DNA from 3 places in the Acidovorax sp. GW821-FHT09A11 genome. Region 2 is predicted to be linked to each of the others. Evidence: predicted binding sites of a transcription regulator. Region 2 holds the regulator's gene; each other region holds the start of a gene.
The links. Region 2 encodes LexA, which represses DNA repair genes until DNA is damaged. Its sites were predicted from a motif close to ACTGTATNNNNATACAGT; they were not measured.
Positions count from the first base shown of each region.

Region 1: the regulator LexA is predicted to act here: its motif matches at 4,032-4,049, upstream of recA (recombinase RecA).
Region 3: the regulator LexA is predicted to act here: its motif matches at 1,683-1,700, upstream of imuA (translesion DNA synthesis-associated protein ImuA).

Region 1 is NZ_JBWKPS010000012.1:110,848-116,494, forward strand. It holds gene sucC (ADP-forming succinate--CoA ligase subunit beta) at 1-1,090, opposite strand, end outside; gene argC (N-acetyl-gamma-glutamyl-phosphate reductase) at 1,312-2,244, shown strand; gene recX (recombination regulator RecX) at 2,350-2,814, opposite strand; gene recA (recombinase RecA) at 2,898-3,971, opposite strand; gene AC07PV_RS22605 (MarR family winged helix-turn-helix transcriptional regulator) at 4,114-4,602, shown strand; gene AC07PV_RS22610 (Clp protease N-terminal domain-containing protein) at 4,642-5,142, opposite strand; gene AC07PV_RS22615 (helix-turn-helix domain-containing protein) at 5,160-5,390, opposite strand; gene AC07PV_RS22620 (LysR substrate-binding domain-containing protein) at 5,472-5,647, opposite strand, start outside.
Region 2 is NZ_JBWKPS010000001.1:405,963-411,609, forward strand. It holds gene AC07PV_RS01900 (D-2-hydroxyacid dehydrogenase family protein) at 17-1,024, opposite strand; gene AC07PV_RS01905 (hypothetical protein) at 1,288-1,785, opposite strand; gene lexA (transcriptional repressor LexA) at 1,942-2,616, opposite strand; gene AC07PV_RS01915 (asparaginase) at 2,700-3,656, shown strand; gene AC07PV_RS01920 (hypothetical protein) at 3,676-4,095, shown strand; gene AC07PV_RS01925 (DUF6152 family protein) at 4,115-4,585, shown strand; gene adk (adenylate kinase) at 4,737-5,393, opposite strand; gene kdsB (3-deoxy-manno-octulosonate cytidylyltransferase) at 5,631-5,647, opposite strand, start outside.
Region 3 is NZ_JBWKPS010000001.1:776,741-782,387, forward strand. It holds gene AC07PV_RS03550 (Y-family DNA polymerase) at 1-811, opposite strand, end outside; gene imuA (translesion DNA synthesis-associated protein ImuA) at 774-1,652, opposite strand; gene AC07PV_RS03560 (IPTL-CTERM sorting domain-containing protein) at 1,820-2,440, shown strand; gene AC07PV_RS03565 (HD-GYP domain-containing protein) at 2,507-3,817, opposite strand; gene AC07PV_RS03570 (DUF4148 domain-containing protein) at 4,291-4,578, shown strand; gene AC07PV_RS03575 (DUF4148 domain-containing protein) at 4,671-4,967, shown strand; gene AC07PV_RS03580 (GntR family transcriptional regulator) at 5,098-5,647, opposite strand, start outside.

The DNA of each region.
Region 1 (5,647 bases), on a different contig from region 2:
ACTCGGCCAGCATCTTCTTGCCCAGCTCTTCGTTCGTGCCCTTCATGCGCACGACCAGCGGCACGTTCAGGTTCACGGCCTTGCAGGCGGTGATCACGCCGGTGGCGATGGTGTCGCACTTCATGATGCCGCCGAAGATGTTGACCAGGATGCCTTCGACCTTTGGGTTCTTGAGCATGATCTTGAAGGCTTCGGTGACCTTCTCGGGGGTGGCGCCGCCGCCCACGTCCAGGAAGTTGGCCGGCTCGCCGCCGAACAGCTTGATGGTGTCCATGGTCGCCATGGCCAGGCCGGCACCGTTGACCAGGCAGCCGATGTTGCCGTCCAGGCTGATGTAGGCCAGGTCGAACTTGGATGCTTCCACTTCGGCTGGATCTTCTTCGTCCAGATCGCGGAAAGCCACGATGTCAGGGTGGCGGAACAGCGCATTGGCGTCGAAGTTGAACTTCGCGTCCAGGGCCATCAGGTTGCCCTTGGAGTCGCAGTTCAGCGGGTTGATTTCCACCAGCGACGCATCGGTGTCCATGTAGCACTTGTAGATCTTGGCGAAGATGTCCACGGCCTGGTCAATGGAAGCACCGGTCAGGCCGATGGCGGCTGCGACCTTCTTGCTCTGCTCGGTGGTGATACCGGCAATCGGATCGATCATCTCGGTGATGATCTTCTCGGGCGTGGAGTGCGCCACTTCCTCGATGTCCATGCCGCCTTCGCTCGAAGCGATCAGGGCCACCTTCTGCGTGGCGCGGTCGGTGACCAGCGAGACGTACAGTTCGTTCTTGATGTCGGCGCCGTCTTCGATGTACAGGCGGCGGACCTTCTGGCCTTCGGGGCCGGTCTGGTGCGTCTTGAGCTGCATGCCCAGGATCTCGCCAGCGATGCGCTTGACGTCGTCGATGGTCTTGGCAACCTTCACGCCGCCGCCCTTGCCACGGCCACCGGCGTGGATCTGGGCCTTGACGACCCACACGGGGCCGCCCAGTTTCTGGGCTGCTTCCACGGCTTCTTGCACCGTGAATGCGGGAATGCCGCGCGGAACGGGCACACCAAAATTGCGCAAGATTTCCTTGCCTTGGTATTCGTGAATCTTCATGAGGTCTCTCTCAGGGAAGGATGGTGGTTACCCGTTTGCCATGAACAACAAAATGTCTGGCCGCGGGCTGGGGACATGGCAACCAGCGACTGTATCATGTTGCAATGCACCATCCTTGTGCGTGGCTGACGGCTTCGCCGCGCCTGCCGGGTGGCAGTTTCTTGGCTTTTCTCGTGGTTTCTTGGCAGACTTTGCTGCCCATTTTTTGCAGGAGCACCCTTATGTCCAGAGTCTTTATCGATGGCGAAGCCGGCACCACGGGCCTGCAGATCCGTGAGCGCCTGCAGGCCATGCCGCAGATCGAGCTGGTCAGCATCGCGCCCGAGTTGCGCAAGGACCCTGCCGCGAAACGCGACCTGATTGCCGGCGTGGATCTGGTGATCCTGTGCCTGCACGACGATGCTGCGCGTGACACCGTGGCGATGGTGGACGAGATTGCCCGGAGCACGGGCCGCAAGGTCAAGGTGATCGACGCCAGCACGGCCCACCGCACGGCGCCCGGCTGGGTGTTCGGCTTTCCCGAGCTGGCCGCCGGCCAGCGCGAAGCAGTCGCGCAGGCGGACCGCGTGGCCAATCCCGGCTGCTATGCCACCGGTGCGATTGCGCTGCTGCGCCCGCTGGTGGATGCGGGCCTGGTGCCCCCGGACTTCCCGCTCGCCCTGCCCTCGGTCAGCGGCTACTCGGGTGGCGGCCGGACCATGATCGAGGCCTATGAGGCCGGCACGGCGCCGTTGTTCGAGGCCTATGCGCTCACGCTGCAGCACAAGCACCTGCCCGAAATCATGCGTTACACGGGCATCACCCGCCGGCCCATCTTCGTGCCGTCGGTAGGCAACTTCCGCCAGGGCATGCTGGTGCAGCTGCCGCTGCATCTGGACCTGCTGCCCGGCGCGCCCAAGGCGGCCGATTTGCACGACGCGCTGGCGGCGCATTACGCCAGGAGCAATACACCCGAGCAGTGGGTCAGCGTGCTGCCCGCCACGGCCGACGGCAAGCTGGATGCGACCGCGCTGAACGACACCAACAAGCTGGAGCTGCGCGTGTTCGCCAACGAAGAGTACCGGCACGCGGTGCTGATCGCGCGCCTGGACAACCTGGGCAAGGGCGCCAGCGGCGCGGCCGTGCAGAACCTGCAGCTGATGCTGGGCCTCTGACGGCGGGGATCGGTGGGGACAACAGGCGGCTCCGGAGCGTGGCCGCCTGTGCTGTCTTCTGGGTCCCGGGGCCTTGGGGCGCCGCCCCTGCCCGCGTGACCGGCCCTAGATCTCGCCCTGGATTTCCGGCGCTTCGCCACGCACGACGCGCCGGGTGATCTCGCCCGAAAACCCGCGTGCGGTCAGAAAGCGGACTTGCCGCGCACGTTGCTGCGCATCGTCCGCCACGGCGCCAAATTTGCGCAGCCACAGTGCATGGGCGCGTGCCCATTCGCTGCCTTTGAGTTGGTCGAGGGCGTGCTGAACTGCCTCGGGGCCGATGCCCTTGGCGTGCAGCTCCTGCCGTATGCGCTGGGAACCCAGGCGGCCCGCGCGCTGGTGCAGCACGGATTCCACCACCCGGGCCTCGCTGATGAAGTCGCGCGCCTGCAGGTCTTCCAGCAGGGCCTGCAGGTCGTCGCCCTCCTGCACATGCGGCGCGAGCTTGCGCCGCAGTTCAGCGAGCGAGTGCTCGCGCTGGCTCAGCAGCCGCAGCGCCCGCCCCTTGAGCGAGAGCGTGGTGAACCCCATGGCCTCTTCTTTGCTTTCAATTCAATAGCTGCCAGCGCTTGTCAATCAGGCGCTGGAAGGCAATCTGGCTTGAATTGTGGCGGTCATTCGGCCGCGGCGGCAGGGGCCTGCAGCGCGTCGGGCAGCAGCGCAATGCCCAGGCCCTCGCGCACCTTGTTCTCGATCTCGCGGGCAAGGTCGGGGTTCTCGCGCAGGAACTCGCGCGCGTTGTCGCGGCCCTGGCCGATCTTCTCGCCGTTGTAGGCGTACCAGGCGCCCGACTTCTCCACGATCTTGGCGGTCACGCCCATGTCGATGATCTCGCCCTCGCGGCTGATGCCCTCGCCGAACAGGATGTCGAACTCGGCCGTCTTGAACGGCGGCGACACCTTGTTCTTGACCACCTTGACCTTGGTTTCGTTGCCGATGGCCTCGTCGCCCTTCTTGATGGTGCCGGTGCGGCGGATGTCCAGGCGCACCGAGGCGTAGAACTTGAGCGCGTTGCCGCCGGTGGTGGTTTCGGGGCTGCCGAACATCACGCCGATCTTCATGCGGATCTGGTTGATGAAGATGACCATGCAATTGGTCTTCTTGATCGTGGCCGTGAGCTTGCGCAGCGCCTGGCTCATCAGGCGGGCCTGCAGGCCGGGCAGGGCGTCGCCCATCTCGCCTTCGATTTCGGCCTTGGGCGTGAGCGCGGCCACCGAGTCGATGACGATCAGGTCCACGGCGCCCGAGCGCACCAGACTGTCCACGATTTCAAGGGCCTGCTCGCCGGTGTCGGGCTGGCTGATCAGCAGGTCGGACAGCTGCACGCCGAGCTTCTGGGCGTATTGCACATCCAGGGCATGTTCCGCGTCCACGAACGCGCAGGTGCCGCCCTGTTTTTGCATCTCGGCAATCACCTGCAGCGTGAGCGTGGTCTTGCCCGAGGATTCCGGGCCGTAGATCTCGACCACGCGGCCGCGCGGCAAGCCGCCCACGCCCAGGGCGATGTCCAGGCCCAGCGAGCCGGTGGAGACCACCTGGATGTCCTCGATCACCTCGCCTTCGCCCAGGCGCATGATCGTGCCCTTGCCGAATTGCTTCTCGATCTGGGCGAGCGCGGCGGCCAGGGCCTTGGCCTTTTCGGTGTTCACGGGCAATGCGGGGTTGGTGCCTTTGACTGCGACGTCCATGAGAAAACTCCTTGAGAAACAATGGGTTGGGTGCCTGCACCGCTCTGCGGTTAATCACAGGCTGGATGCTTGAACAGTAGTTTATGCGAGTCGTCGCGGGGCATTCAAGCTCAATTTAGTCAGTTTGCCTGACAATGTGCGAATGCCTGATATGCCTCTTCCTTCACCCGCCGAAGACGGCTGGCGCCAGACCCACCTGGGCCGCCTGTTCGGCCACGCCATGCGGCGCTTCGACGCGCGCGTGCTGCAGCTCATGGCGCACAACGTGGAGGTGCCGCTGGCGCTGTCCAACCTCGCGGCGCGCGACCAGGTGAGCGCCGCCCACGTGCACATCACGCGCCACCTGGCGCTGCAGGGCGACCGGCTGACCGACCTGGCCCAGCGCGCGGGCATGACCAAGCAGGCGATGGCCAACCTGGTGGACCAGTGCGAGGCCTGGGGCCTGGTCACGCGCGAGGCCGATCCGCTGGATGCGCGTGCGCGCCGCGTGTGCTTCACGCCCACGGGCCTGGCCTGGCTGCAGGCGTTTCGCGATGCCGTCGCGCAGGCCGAGGCGGAGTTCCGGGCGGAGGTGGGCAACGACGTGGCCACCGTGGTGGCGATCGGGCTGGAGGCCTATGCGGGCGGCTAGGCCGCCGCACGGTCATCCTGGCGCCCAAGGGGGGGGGCTTCAGACGCGCGGGGCGCTCTCCTGCCGCGCGGCGTGGCTCAGCGCGTGGGGGTCCAGCCGCAGCGCGCGCAATGCCCGCGCGGCCACGCCCTGCGGCGTGGCCGCGATCAGTGCCACCACGTGCGCACCCAGCAAGGGGCCGGGCTGGCCCTTGCGAGCCTCCGCCAGTGCCTGGATGAGGCCCTCGCCGGACGGCTGCGCGCGGTAGATCCCGGCCTGCGGCGCACAGGGTGCGGCGGGCGGCATTTCGGCATCGATGCCGATCTGCGCCAGCGCATCGCGGTACTGCTGTTCGATCGCGGCGGGCAGGGCGTCCGGGTTCGCGCCAACGCGCGCGAAAGCGCGGCGCGCGGAGCCGTCGGGCAGCTCGATGGCGGCCAGCAGGAAGTGCTCCGCGCCCGGTTGCGGCTGGCCCCGGGCGCGGGCGTGGTGCTCGGCGCGCGTGCACAGCCGGTGCAGGGTGCGCATGTCGTTCAGGCGCTGGCGGATGTGTTGCAGCATGGGGAGGAGTCCTTCCATCATCCAGGGGGGGCGGGGCGCGTGGCCTGGGGAGAGAGCCGCTTGTGCGCCGCCTGCTTGCTGACGCCCAGGGCCTGGGCAATCTGCGCCCACGACCACCCCCGCTCCAGGGCGGTGGCCACGGCCGCCGCCTCCAGCCGGTCGGCCATCAGGCGCAAGGCCACCACGGCGGCCAGCGCGGCTTCGGGGTCGTCGTGCGGGGGCAGCTGCAGGGGCGGTGGGGTCGGCATTCGTCAACTGTAGTTGACGGAACTCGTATCGTCAACAAGGGTTGACAACAGGGCTCGGAGCCTGGCCCGGGGGGCGGGCCCTCAGGGCGCCGGCCCGGTGCCAGCCGCGGCGCCCGTGGGCGGGGGCGCCGCGCCTGCGGGCTCCGCGCAGGCCAGCAACCATTGCCGGAAGCACTGCAGCGCATGCAGCTGCGTGCGGCCTTCGGGGTAGCAGAGCCAGTAGCCCACCTCGCTCTGGTAGCCCCCGCGCTGGACGG
Region 2 (5,647 bases):
GTTGTTGCCCTGCTGGCTAGCGTCTTACCTGAAGCGAGCCTGGATTCACGATATTGGTGGGCGTGCCCTTGATGAAATTCACCACGTTGTCGAATGCCGCGCCAAAGTACAGCTCATAGCTGTCCTGCTCGACATAGCCAATGTGGGGCGTGCAGATGCAATTCTCCAGCCGCAGCAAGGCGTGGCCCTGAAGGATGGGTTCGCTCTCGAACACATCGACCGCCGCCATGCCGGGACGGCCCCGGTTCAACGCTGCGATCAGCGCGTCGGGCTCGATCAATTCGGCCCGCGATGTGTTGACGAGAAGGGAGGTGGGCTTCATGCAAGACAGGTCTTCCAGCGAGACGATGCCGCGCGTTTCATCGTTGAGGCGCAGGTGCAGCGAGATCACGTCACACTGCGAGAAGAACTCCTCGCGCGTGGTCGCGGCCTGGTAGCCGTCCGTCAAGGCCTGGGCGCGGGACGCTTCGCGGCCCCAGATGCGCACGTTCATGCCGAAAGCGCGTCCGTAGCCAGCCACGAGCTGTCCGATGCGGCCATATCCCCAGATGCCCAGCGTTTTGCCGCGCAGCACGTTGCCAAGGCCGAAGTTGGCGGGCATGGATGCGGTCTTCAGCCCGGACTGCTGCCAGGCGCCGTGCTTGAGGTTGGCGATGTACTGCGGCAGCCTGCGCATGGCTGCCATCACGAGGGCCCAGGTCAGTTCGGCCGGGGCCACCGGGGACCCTATGCCCTCGGCCACGGCAATGCCCCGCTCCGTGCACGCCGTCACGTCGATGTGACTGCCGATCTTGCCGGTTTGCGCGATCAGTTTGAGACGGGGAAGCTTTTCCACCAGTTGGCGCGTGATCTGTGTGCGCTCCCGCACCAGAACGATGATGTCGGCATCCTTCAGGCGGACAGAAAGCTGCCCAAGTCCTTTGACGGTATTGGTGTAGACCTTGGCGGTGTACGCGTCGAGCCGGGATGCGCAGTGCAGCTTGCGGACTGCGTCCTGGTAGTCGTCGAGAATCACAATGTTCATCCCGATATTGTGCCTTGGTGGCGCCACCGGCATTCACCGGGCTGCCGCCCTGGGGCATCAAAGTACGGGGCTTTTGGTGACGGAGTGTTGGCGCATCCCGCAAAACGCTGCCGACCATGGCAGGACGGGGCGGGGCCGTGCCATCGCTCCCCGGCCGTTTTTCTCACGCCCGCAGATCCATCTCTTTCGAGAAGGAACGCCACACGCCAACGAGGACCGTGCCGTTGGCGCCCTTGGCCCGTGATGAAGGAAGTATCTTGGTCTCAAGAGGCCTGAAGGGCTCCCTCGCAGGCCACCATGCGGTCCAGTTCCGCGCACACGTCGGCCATCCTGCCGGCGATCACCAGCCGGCCTGTGCCGGGGGCTGAGATCCTGCGCAAGACCTTGGCGGTCCGGCGGCCCGATCCATCGGTGGGCCGCGGTGCTGCGCAGGCGCTGCGGTTTCCTGCGGGCGGCACCGGCATCGCGGGCGGTGCTCTGCGGGTGGCGGCCTGCCGCCCGGGGCCTTCGGCGGGGGGCGTCTGGGGCGTGTTGATCGTGAAGGGCCAGTTGCCGCGCAGCGGACGTGGGCCAGGGAGACCCTGCGGGCGGTGGATGCTCCTGGAGCCGGCCGTGCCCCGGCCGTCGCTGCGGTCCGTGCCATCGTGGTGGGAACGGGGTGGGGGCGAACCTGCCGCAGACGGCATCGCGAGCGCGGCGGTCGAGTGAAACCAGCGCGTCAGCGAGCGCAGCGGCACGGAGAAGGCGGAAAAGGTGGTCAAGGCAATTCCCATGTGAAAACTCCGAAGGTCGGGGGTTGGACATAGGCAGGATTGCAAATTGAACCCGCACCGCAGGGCTGGCGTGCCGGTTTGCCCGGCACACCAAACGCCCGCCACCTGCAATGCGGTAGTGAATGGACCAGCAGCCGGGACCGGCTACATCAGCATGGTGTTGCGAATGAGGCCTACCGCGAGACCTTCGATTTCGAAAGGTTCGCCAGGCTGTACCACGATGACCGGGTAGTCCGGGTTTTCAGGCAGCAGCTCGATGGCCGTGGCGGTGCGCCGCAGGCGCTTGACCGTCACGTCGTCTCCCAGGCGGGCCACGATGATCTGGCCGTTGCGCACCTCGCGGGTGGACTGCACGGCCAGCAGGTCGCCGTCCATGATGCCGGCATCGCGCATGGACATGCCACGCACCTTGAGCAGGTAGTCGGGCTTGTGCTGGAACAGGCTGTTTTCCACGCTGTAGGTCTGGTCGACGTGTTCCTGCGCGAGAATGGGCGAACCCGCCGCCACACGCCCCACCAGGGGCAGGACCAGCTGGGAGAGCCCGGGAATGGGCAGGTGGAACTGGCTGCCGCGCGCTGCATTGATGGAGCGCAGCGTGTCGCTGCGCAACCGGATGCCCCGCGATGTGCCGCTCACCAGTTCGATCACGCCCTTGCGTGCGAGGGCCTGCAGATGTTCTTCTGCCGCATTGGCCGACTTGAAGCCCAGTTCAGCCGCGATTTCGGCGCGGGTGGGAGGCGCCCCTGTGCGTGCAATGGCGGTCTGGATGAGGTCCAGGATCTGTTGCTGGCGGGCCGTGAGTTTCGGGTTGTCGAGCATGGTGGTTTCCGGTGGAGGCGGCTACAGTGAAGGACAACTGTTTTTTAATCCAGTAACTGTATTTTTCACCAGTTTTTCGGAGTATGCAAGTGAGTGGGCAAAAAATTGTGGTTTTGGGCACTGGAGGAACCATTGCCGGCACGTCGGCACAGGCGGGTGACAACATCGGGTACACCGCCGCGCAGGTCGGGGTGGAGCAGCTGCTGGCAGCGGTCCCCGGATTGCAGGAGGCGGCCGGTGGCATGCTCGTGGCGGAGCAGGTGGCTCAGATCGACAGCAAGGACATGGATGGCGGGGTGTGGCAGGCCCTGGCGCTGCGCTGCGCCCACCACCTCCAGGATGCTTCCGTGCGCGGGGTGGTCATCACCCACGGCACCGATACGCTGGAGGAGACGGCCTGGTTCCTGAACCAGGTGCTGGATACCCGGCTGAAACCCGTGGTGCTGACCTGCGCCATGCGCCCGGCCACGGCGCTCACGCCCGACGGGCCGCAAAATCTCCTGGATGCCGTGGCGGTCGCGGTGGCTGCGGGTGCCCGCGGCGTGCTCGCAGTGGCCGCTGGCGAGGTCCACGGCGCACAGCAGGTCCAGAAGGTGCATCCGTACCGTGTCCATGCGCTCAGTTCGGGCGAGGCCGGGCCTTTGGGGTGGGTGGAGGAGGGCGCCATTCGCCTTGCGCAGGATTGGCCGATACCGCCCGCCAAGCATGCGTGGGGTGCTCTGCAAAATATAGCAAATGCAGCGGCCTGGCCCCGCGTGGAGGTGATCATGAGCCACGCGGGCGCCACGGGCGCCATGGTGGATGCGCTGGTGCGTGACGGCGTCCAGGGGCTGGTGGTGGCATGCACCGGCAACGGCACCATCCACCACCTTCTGGAAGCCGCATTGCTGCGCGCGCAGGAGGTGGGCGTGCGGGTGGTCCGGTCCACGCGCTGCGCCGAGGGGCGGGTGCTGCCCAAGCCTGGTGACGTGCTGCCTGATTCCGGCGGGCTGCCGCCCCTGAAGGCCCGGATCTCGCTGATGCTGGACCTGATGCGCTGAGCGCGAAGGCTGTCCGGTGTTGTTTGCAGCCCTCAAGACACACGCCTGGGCCTACCCGGCGCTGGAAGTGGTGCACATCGTTGGCATTGCCCTGCTGCTGGGCAACCTGGTGCTGCTGGAGTTGCGCGTGTTTGGCCGGGGGGCGGCGCTGCCCGTCAAGGACCTTGCGCGGCTCAGCCTGTCGCTGGCATTGTGTGGCTTTGGCCTGGCGGCGGCATCGGGCCTGCTGATGTTCGCCACCCAGCCTTCCGAGCTGCTCGCCAGCCGCGCATTCACCTTGAAGATGCTGCTGTTAATGCTTGCGGGCTGCAACGCCGCGTGGTTCCATGGGCGTGGATCGCTGGCGCGCCTGGACGCCCTGGCCCGGGTGCAGATGCTGGCGTCCACGCTGATCTGGCTGGCCGTGGTGGTCTGTGGCCGCTGGATCGCCTATCTGTGACCTGACAAGGAGAGAACCGATGAGTCTGCAACGCCGCCGCCTGCTCCTGGCCACTGCGATGGTTCCGCTCTGGGCGCGCGCCCACCATGGCTGGAGCAGTTTTGATGCCGAGCGCCCCATCTATCTGGAAGGCACGGTGCGCAAGGTGCGCTGGCAAAACCCCCATGCCGAGCTGGAGCTGGAGCTTCCCGCGCAGTTGCGGCTTCCCGCGGACCTGGCGCAGCGCGCGGTGCCCGCCCAGGCCTCGCCCGTGGACGGCAAGGCCTTGCTGGCCAAGGCGGTGCTGCCCACCCGCAAGGACCGCCGCTGGGAGATCGAGCTGGCGCCCCTGACACGCATGCAGGCCTGGCAGGTGCAGGAGATCAAGCCCGGCACGGACCTGTCGGTGGTGGGCTTCACCCTGCGCGATGAGAAGGGCGATGCGGTGCTGCGCGCGGAATACCTTTTCGTGGACGGCAAGGCCTACGGCCTGCGCTCCAGTCCGGCCTGAACAAAACCAGGATGGGTGGCAAGGCCGGGGCCATGAGGGTCTGGCCCGCTGGTGCCACGGCGCGCCTGAAGGGGCCACCGGCACCTCCCAAAAGAAAAGCGACGCCCTGGTGCCCCATGGCGTCGCTGGTCCTGGGGCGTGGCCCTCGCGCTCAGCTGGCCAGCGCCTGGAGCGCGCGCGCGGTGATTTCTTCCACGCTGCCCGTGCCGCTGATGGCGCGGTACTTGGGGGCGGCGTCGGGCTCGGCCTGGGCCCAGCTGCTGTAGTAGTCCACCAGGGGGCGCGTCTGGTCGCTGTAGACCTGCAGGCGCTTCTTGACGGTTTCTTCCTTGTCGTCTTCGCGCTGGATCAGTTCCTCGCCCGTCAGGTCATCCTTGCCTTTCACCTTGGGGGGGTTGAACTTGACGTGGTAGGTGCGGCCGCTGGCAGGGTGCGAGCGGCGGCCGCTCATGCGTTCGATGATGGCCTCAAAAGGCACATCGATTTCGAGCACGTAGTCGAGCTTGACGCCCGCCGCCTTCATGGCGTCGGCCTGGGGAATGGTGCGGGGAAAGCCGTCGAACAGGAAGCCGTTGGCGCAGTCCGCCTGCGTGATGCGTTCCTTCACGAGACCGATGATGATGTCGTCGCTGACCAGGGCACCCGAATCCATCACGGCCTTGGCCTGCAGGCCCAAGGGCGTGCCCGCCTTCACCGCCGCCCGCAGCATGTCGCCGGTGGAGATTTGCGGGATGCCGTATTTCTGGCAGATGAACGTGGCTTGCGTGCCCTTTCCGGCGCCAGGCGCGCCCAACAGAATCAGTCTCATGGAAGTCCTCGAAGGTTAGAAATCGGTTGGCGCCGCTGGCGGGGACGTTCGAAGGGCGCCTGAAGCCGTTCTGTGCGCCCGGGATGCGGTGCTCTCGTTGCGGGCGAGGATAGCATGCGACCACCTTGCGCTGACTTACACGCCGTACCGCGCGGCGGCCAGGGTGTCGCGGTGCGGATAGTGCCCTGCACGGTGGCGCGGGCAGGTCCCCGCGCCACGGGGCCGCCGGGGCGTCCGTCAGCGGAAAAGGCTGC
Region 3 (5,647 bases), 370 kb from region 2:
GCGTGGCCTGCGCCGTGCGCACCTGCAGCGCCTGCACGGGCGCGATCATCACGCCGTCGATGCGCCGCAGGTCGTGGCGCCACGCCAGCTCCAGCCCCAGCACACCTTGCTGGCGTGCCTGCAGCCAGCCATGCAGGGCCGCGATGCCACGGTGGGCGCTCCAGAGCAGCGCATCGGCCGACACCGCCAGCGCGGGCAGCTCCAGGGTCAGCGCGAACTGTTCGGGCAGTTCCAGCCACGCATGCGCTTCGGGGGCATCGCCAAAGGCCTGGTCCAGGGCCCGCAGCACCCCCACGCCAAAACGCCGCGAGACCCCCGGGCGCGGCAGCGCACGCAGCGCCCCCCAAGTGCGGCAGCCCATGCGCTCCAGGCTGGCCACATGCGGGCGCAAGGCGGTCAGCGCATGCAAGGGCAGCCCTGGCGGCCCCTGCGCAGGCGGCGCCCGGCCCGCCAGGGCCAGCCTCAGAAAGCCGTGCGCCACCAGCGCCGTGGGGCCGCAGCCCCACGGCGGCTGCGCACAGGGCCTGCTTCCTTCAGAAAAAACAGGCTCTCCCTGCCCGCCCGACGTGGAAGCCGCCACAGCCCAGGCCTGCAGCACCTGCGCCAGCAAGACATCGCGCCCGCCCCAAAGCCGTTCGGTGGAGGACACTTCCAGCAGCACGGCCTCATCGTCCACCAGCGCCACGCGCGGTGTAAAACGCAGCGCCCACCAACCCGCCGACGGCTCCATCGCCACGGCGGCTCCTGCCGGCGCCGTGGAACCGCCCTCCCCCTCATCCGGCCGTGGCCATGGCAGCGCGATCCAGTGCATGCCCCCTCCCCCCTGGCGATGCGGGCGCGGGCGCCCGACGCGGCACGGCGCCCCCGGCGGGGAGTGCAACGGCCAATGCGCCCCGGCCTTCCTCCATCATGCCCACCGCCGCGGCCTGGGCAGCACGCCGCCGTTCGGCCTGCGCCGCCAGCACCTGCGCCAGCAGAAGGTGGCATCCGGGCAATGGCAGCCCCTGCGCCAGGGGCGGCCCCCGGCGCTTGAGAATGTGCACCTGCATCCCGGGGAACACGGGCGTGCCCGCGGGCATGGGCATGCCCTGGACTTGCAGCCGCAGCAAGGCTGGCGACGCCTGGGGGGCCGCGCTGACGGGCCGAAACACCCACAGCAGCTGCTGTTGCTGGGCCGCGGCCAGCTGCAGCCGGCGCAAGGCCGCCGGCTGTGCCTGCGGCAGCCAGGCCATGACGGCCAGCACATCCCGGCACCGCAGCGCCTGCTCGGCGGCCCACAGCGCCGACATGGCCGTATCCGCCCGCACCAGCCCCAGCCGCCCGGGGGGCAGCCCCTGGGCCTGGAGCGCCGGGCCAAAAGGCTCGCACGGGGGCGCCACCACGACCACGGCCCCATGCCGCGCGGCCGTGGCCTGGGCCAGGGCGGGCAGCACCAGCTGCCATTCATGCAGGCCCGCCAAGGGCTGCAACACCTCGCTCAGCGCCCCGACAGGCCACCCTCCACCCGGTAGCTGCGCATCCAGCAGCGCATACCCCGTGGGTTGCGCCTGGTGCTGGCCCGTGCCCACCAGCCCGTCCGCGTGCCAGACGCCAGGCACGGCAAATGGCAGATCGGAGGCGACAACCCGCAGGGAGTGGCGTTGCGCAGGCATGGTGGGAAGAGAGGGTCCGAAAACACGAATACTGTAAATATAACCAGTATTTTGCCAGCAGCATGAAAACCTCGGAAAGGCCCGGGAAGGCCCTGCCATTCAAAGCTGGGCGGCACACGCCGCGCTCCCTACAATGGACCGCAAAAGGAAACAGAGGGAGTCGTTCAATGAAGGCAATCCAGTCGGCAGCAGTCGCCCTGCTGCTTCTCCTGTCGGGCAACACGTTCGCCGCCTATGCGGTCTACGTTTTCGAAAGTGGCGGCAATGTGGTCGCCAGCGGCAGCGGCCGCATGAACATGGCAGCCCTCACCCCGGCCGGCAACGGGCCTCTTTTCTCCGTGGTCATCCCCTCGGCTGCGCTGATTTTCACCGGCACGGCCGGGACGGTGGAGGCCTACATGGGCGTCTCCGGGCCTCCCATGCTGGGGGCGGGAGGCCCTGTCCTCGCCGATACATCGTCGGGCGACATGGTGGGACTGGACGGCATGATGGCACCGGGGTTTGTCTTCGCCCCCCTGGGCTACGTCTCCGGATCGGCGCTCGCTTCCTCGGCCACGTGGACGGGGACCTCGCTGGCCAGCCTGGGGCTCACGCCAGGCTCCTACACCTGGACCTGGGGCGCGGGCCCCACCGCCGATTCGTTCACGGTCCACGTGGGCATCGCGCCACCCGCCGCCCCGGCCTCCATTCCAACGCTGTCCGAATGGGGCCTGGCGATCCTCTCGGCCCTCATGGCGGGATGGGCGATGCGCCATCGCCTCCCGCGGCGCCGCAACAAGGCGGCCTGAAAACACGTTGACTCACGGGCCCCGGCAAGGCGCTTGCGCGCCCCCGAAAAGATCCTGAACAGGTTCTCAGAGCTTTCGGAGGGCCCAATCACACCAATCCGCCACCGCCCCATCCGCGGGCGTGGCGCGCTGCGCCAGTTGCGGCCAACGGCGGTGGCTGGCATTCAGGATGCTCTGGAGCTGCCACAGCGCCTCGCGCCCCACCAGGGCCACTTCGGCCATGCCCATGGTGTCGCCCCGCAGCTGCGCCATGAACTCGCCCTGCTGCTGGGGGTGCGAACCAGCTTCCGTCAGGGCTTTCTGAAGGGCCAGCAGGCGGGCATCGACAAATGCGAGGGCGCTCCCCGGCAGCGTCTTCGCGCTGGTTCCGGGGGGCAATGCGGCCTTGAGCTGGTCCCAGCAGGCAAAGGCCTCGGCGAGAAGGTCCATCTGGCGCGGGGCATCGTTGCCCAGGGGCATGAGCGCGGAGTCGCGGGCGACCTCCTCCTGCAGCAGGGGCAGGAGATGCGCCACCAGCGCCGATGGGAACTTGCGATGGTTCAGCCGCAGCACCAGTGACAGGCGCTGCGCGGGCATGTCGTCGTATTTCTCGTAGAACGCAGCCACCACTTCGGCCAGCAGCAGGATGCGGCCCAGCACCGAGATATCCGCACCCGCCAGCCCGCGCGGATAGCCGCTGCCATCCATGCGCTCGTGGTGTTCCAGCACCGCCACCTCCACCGGCCGGGGGTAGGCCTGGGTGTCGCGGATCATGAGCATGGCGGTGATGGGGTGCGCCACCAGGTGCTTGCGCTGCACGCCAACGACCTTGTGGTCGGGATCGCTCCAGGCCGGGTCCATGTGCAGCACGCCCAGGTCGTGCAGCAAGGCTGCGGCGGCGAGGTTGGCGCAGTCGCGCTCGCCCAGCTCGCTCTTGATGGCCAGAAACACGGCCACGGTCATCATCTGCAGGCTGTGCTGGAAAAGTTCAGGCCGCTGCTCGCGCATCACGGTGAGTTTGCAGGCCATGGAGGGAGGCAAGGGCAGCGAGCGCAGCGGCGCCAGCAGCCGGGCAGCCGAACCCAGCGTTTCGGCCAGCAGCCGGGGCAGCACCTCCCGCTCCACCAAGGCCTGCCCCGCAGCCAGCAAGGCAGGCACATCCACGGGATTGTCGATGGACAGGTGCCGGTCAATCGGCTCGCGCAGCTTGTGCTGCACCAGGCGGTCGTACAGGCGGCCATCGATGCGGGCCCCCTTCTCGACCAGCTTGATGCCGTTGTCGGTGTAGATGGCGGCGTCAGCGACCACCATGCGCCGATCGGCCATGTCGGTCAACGCGCGCAGGTAGTGGGGGCTGCCCGCGGTGTCGATGCCCGCAGGTACAAGAGAGTCTGTCATGCAAGAACACAAAGGGTTACCTTGGACTATATGACGTTCCCTCCCTGTGTATCGCCCCGGCCGCCTTGGGCATGCGGTACCTTGATGCAGATCAAGCGCCTGGCGGCAGTACGCGGATGCCGGGCGCAATCCTGGGGGCGCCACGTAGGCGGAACTCGCGCCAGCCGTCCTTCGCATGGGCATTGCCCCGGTTTCCCATCGTTCCTGAAAAACGCCCTACTCGCCAGGATTCGAGGCGCCAAAACCCCATTGCTGCCACAAAAATGTGGGTAAACCCTGCCTTTTCACACCCTCATTGTTTCCAATACCGGAACAGTTAGTTTGCGACCCGGTGGTTTTTCTTCGCGCCCCATCCACGTACAGTTCATCCCATCGATGAGCCGAACCCGCAAGGCGACTCACCGAACCCGGTTCAGAAATGGTTTTTGTCCCGGTTTTTCTGAGACGCTTTTTTCTTCCTGAAGGATTTCATCATGAACAAGACCGCCCGCTTCCTCTCCATCGCCGCCGTGGCCGCTTTCGCTTCTTTCGGTGCCCAGGCTGATGAAGCCGATGCCTCGCAGTTCGCCACGAAGTTCGAGACGAACCGCACCCGCGCCGAAGTGGCCGCCGAAGCCGCCACCGTGGCCCAGACCCGCTCCATCGAGCCCGCAGGTTCGCGTGTGGTGACCTACAAGTCCACGGCCGACCGCGCCGCCGTGCGTGCCCAGGCCGCCGATGCCGTGCGCACCGGCCAGATCCCTTCGGGTGAGCGTGGTTGATCAGCGTTTGATTCGCTGAATCCAGGCCCTCTCCTGCTGCGTATTTCCAAGTACATCGCCCTCATTTTTTTGAATTTCACCGGAGTTTCACCATGAACAAGACCGCACGTTTCCTCTCCATCGCCGCCGTGGCCGCTTTCGCTTCTTTCGGTGCCCAGGCCGACGAGGCCGATGCATCGCAGTTCGCCACGAAGTTCGAGACGAACCGCACCCGCGCCGAAGTGGCCGCCGAAGCCGCCACCGTGGCACAGACCCGCTCCATCGAGCCCGCAGGTTCGCGCGTGGTGACCTACAAGTCCACCGCCGACCGCGCCGCCGTGCGTGCCCAGGCCGCCGATGCCGTGCGCACCGGCCAGATCTCGGCGGGCGAAATCGGCAACGCCATGTAATTGCTGTGCGGCGGGGCGGCCATGCCCCCCGTTCCTTCCGCGCGGTGGTTGCCATGAAGGCATGAATGACAAACGGGCTCCTGCGGGAGCCCGTTTTGCCTGGAGAGACTGCCCGCGCCTCAGGGGGTCATCATGTCGTTGTCTGCACGTGCAGGCGGCTCGACTTGCAGCGGTGCAAGGCGTTGTAGTACTCCAGGCGGCGGCCGTTGGCGCCATAGGCGATGGACTCGATGCGCAGCAGCGGCTCGGGGCTTGCCAGCTGCAGCAGTTCGCAGGTCTCGGCGTCGGGCAGCACGGCGTCGATCCAGCGCTCGGCGCGCACCAGCCGCACCCCGTACTGGCGGCGCAACACGTCGTAGAGCGAGCGGTCGTCCAGGCGCATGCGGTGCAGGCCGGGCGCCAGGTCGGCGGGCACCACGGTTTCCACCAGCAGGCGCAGCTCGCCGTCCACGCTGCGCAGCCGCTTCAAGGCCACCACCTGGGTGTCGTCCGTGAGGCCCAGCGCGCTGATCTCCTGCGGCGTGGGTGCGCGCAACTGCTGACCAAGGACCTGGGTGCGCACCGAACGGCCCTTGCGCTCCATCTCGTCGGAGAAGCCGAGCACGGTGGAAACGAAATCCTCGTCGCGCTCGCGCGCCGCGACAAACGCACCACGGCCCTTGATCTTGTAGATCAGGTTG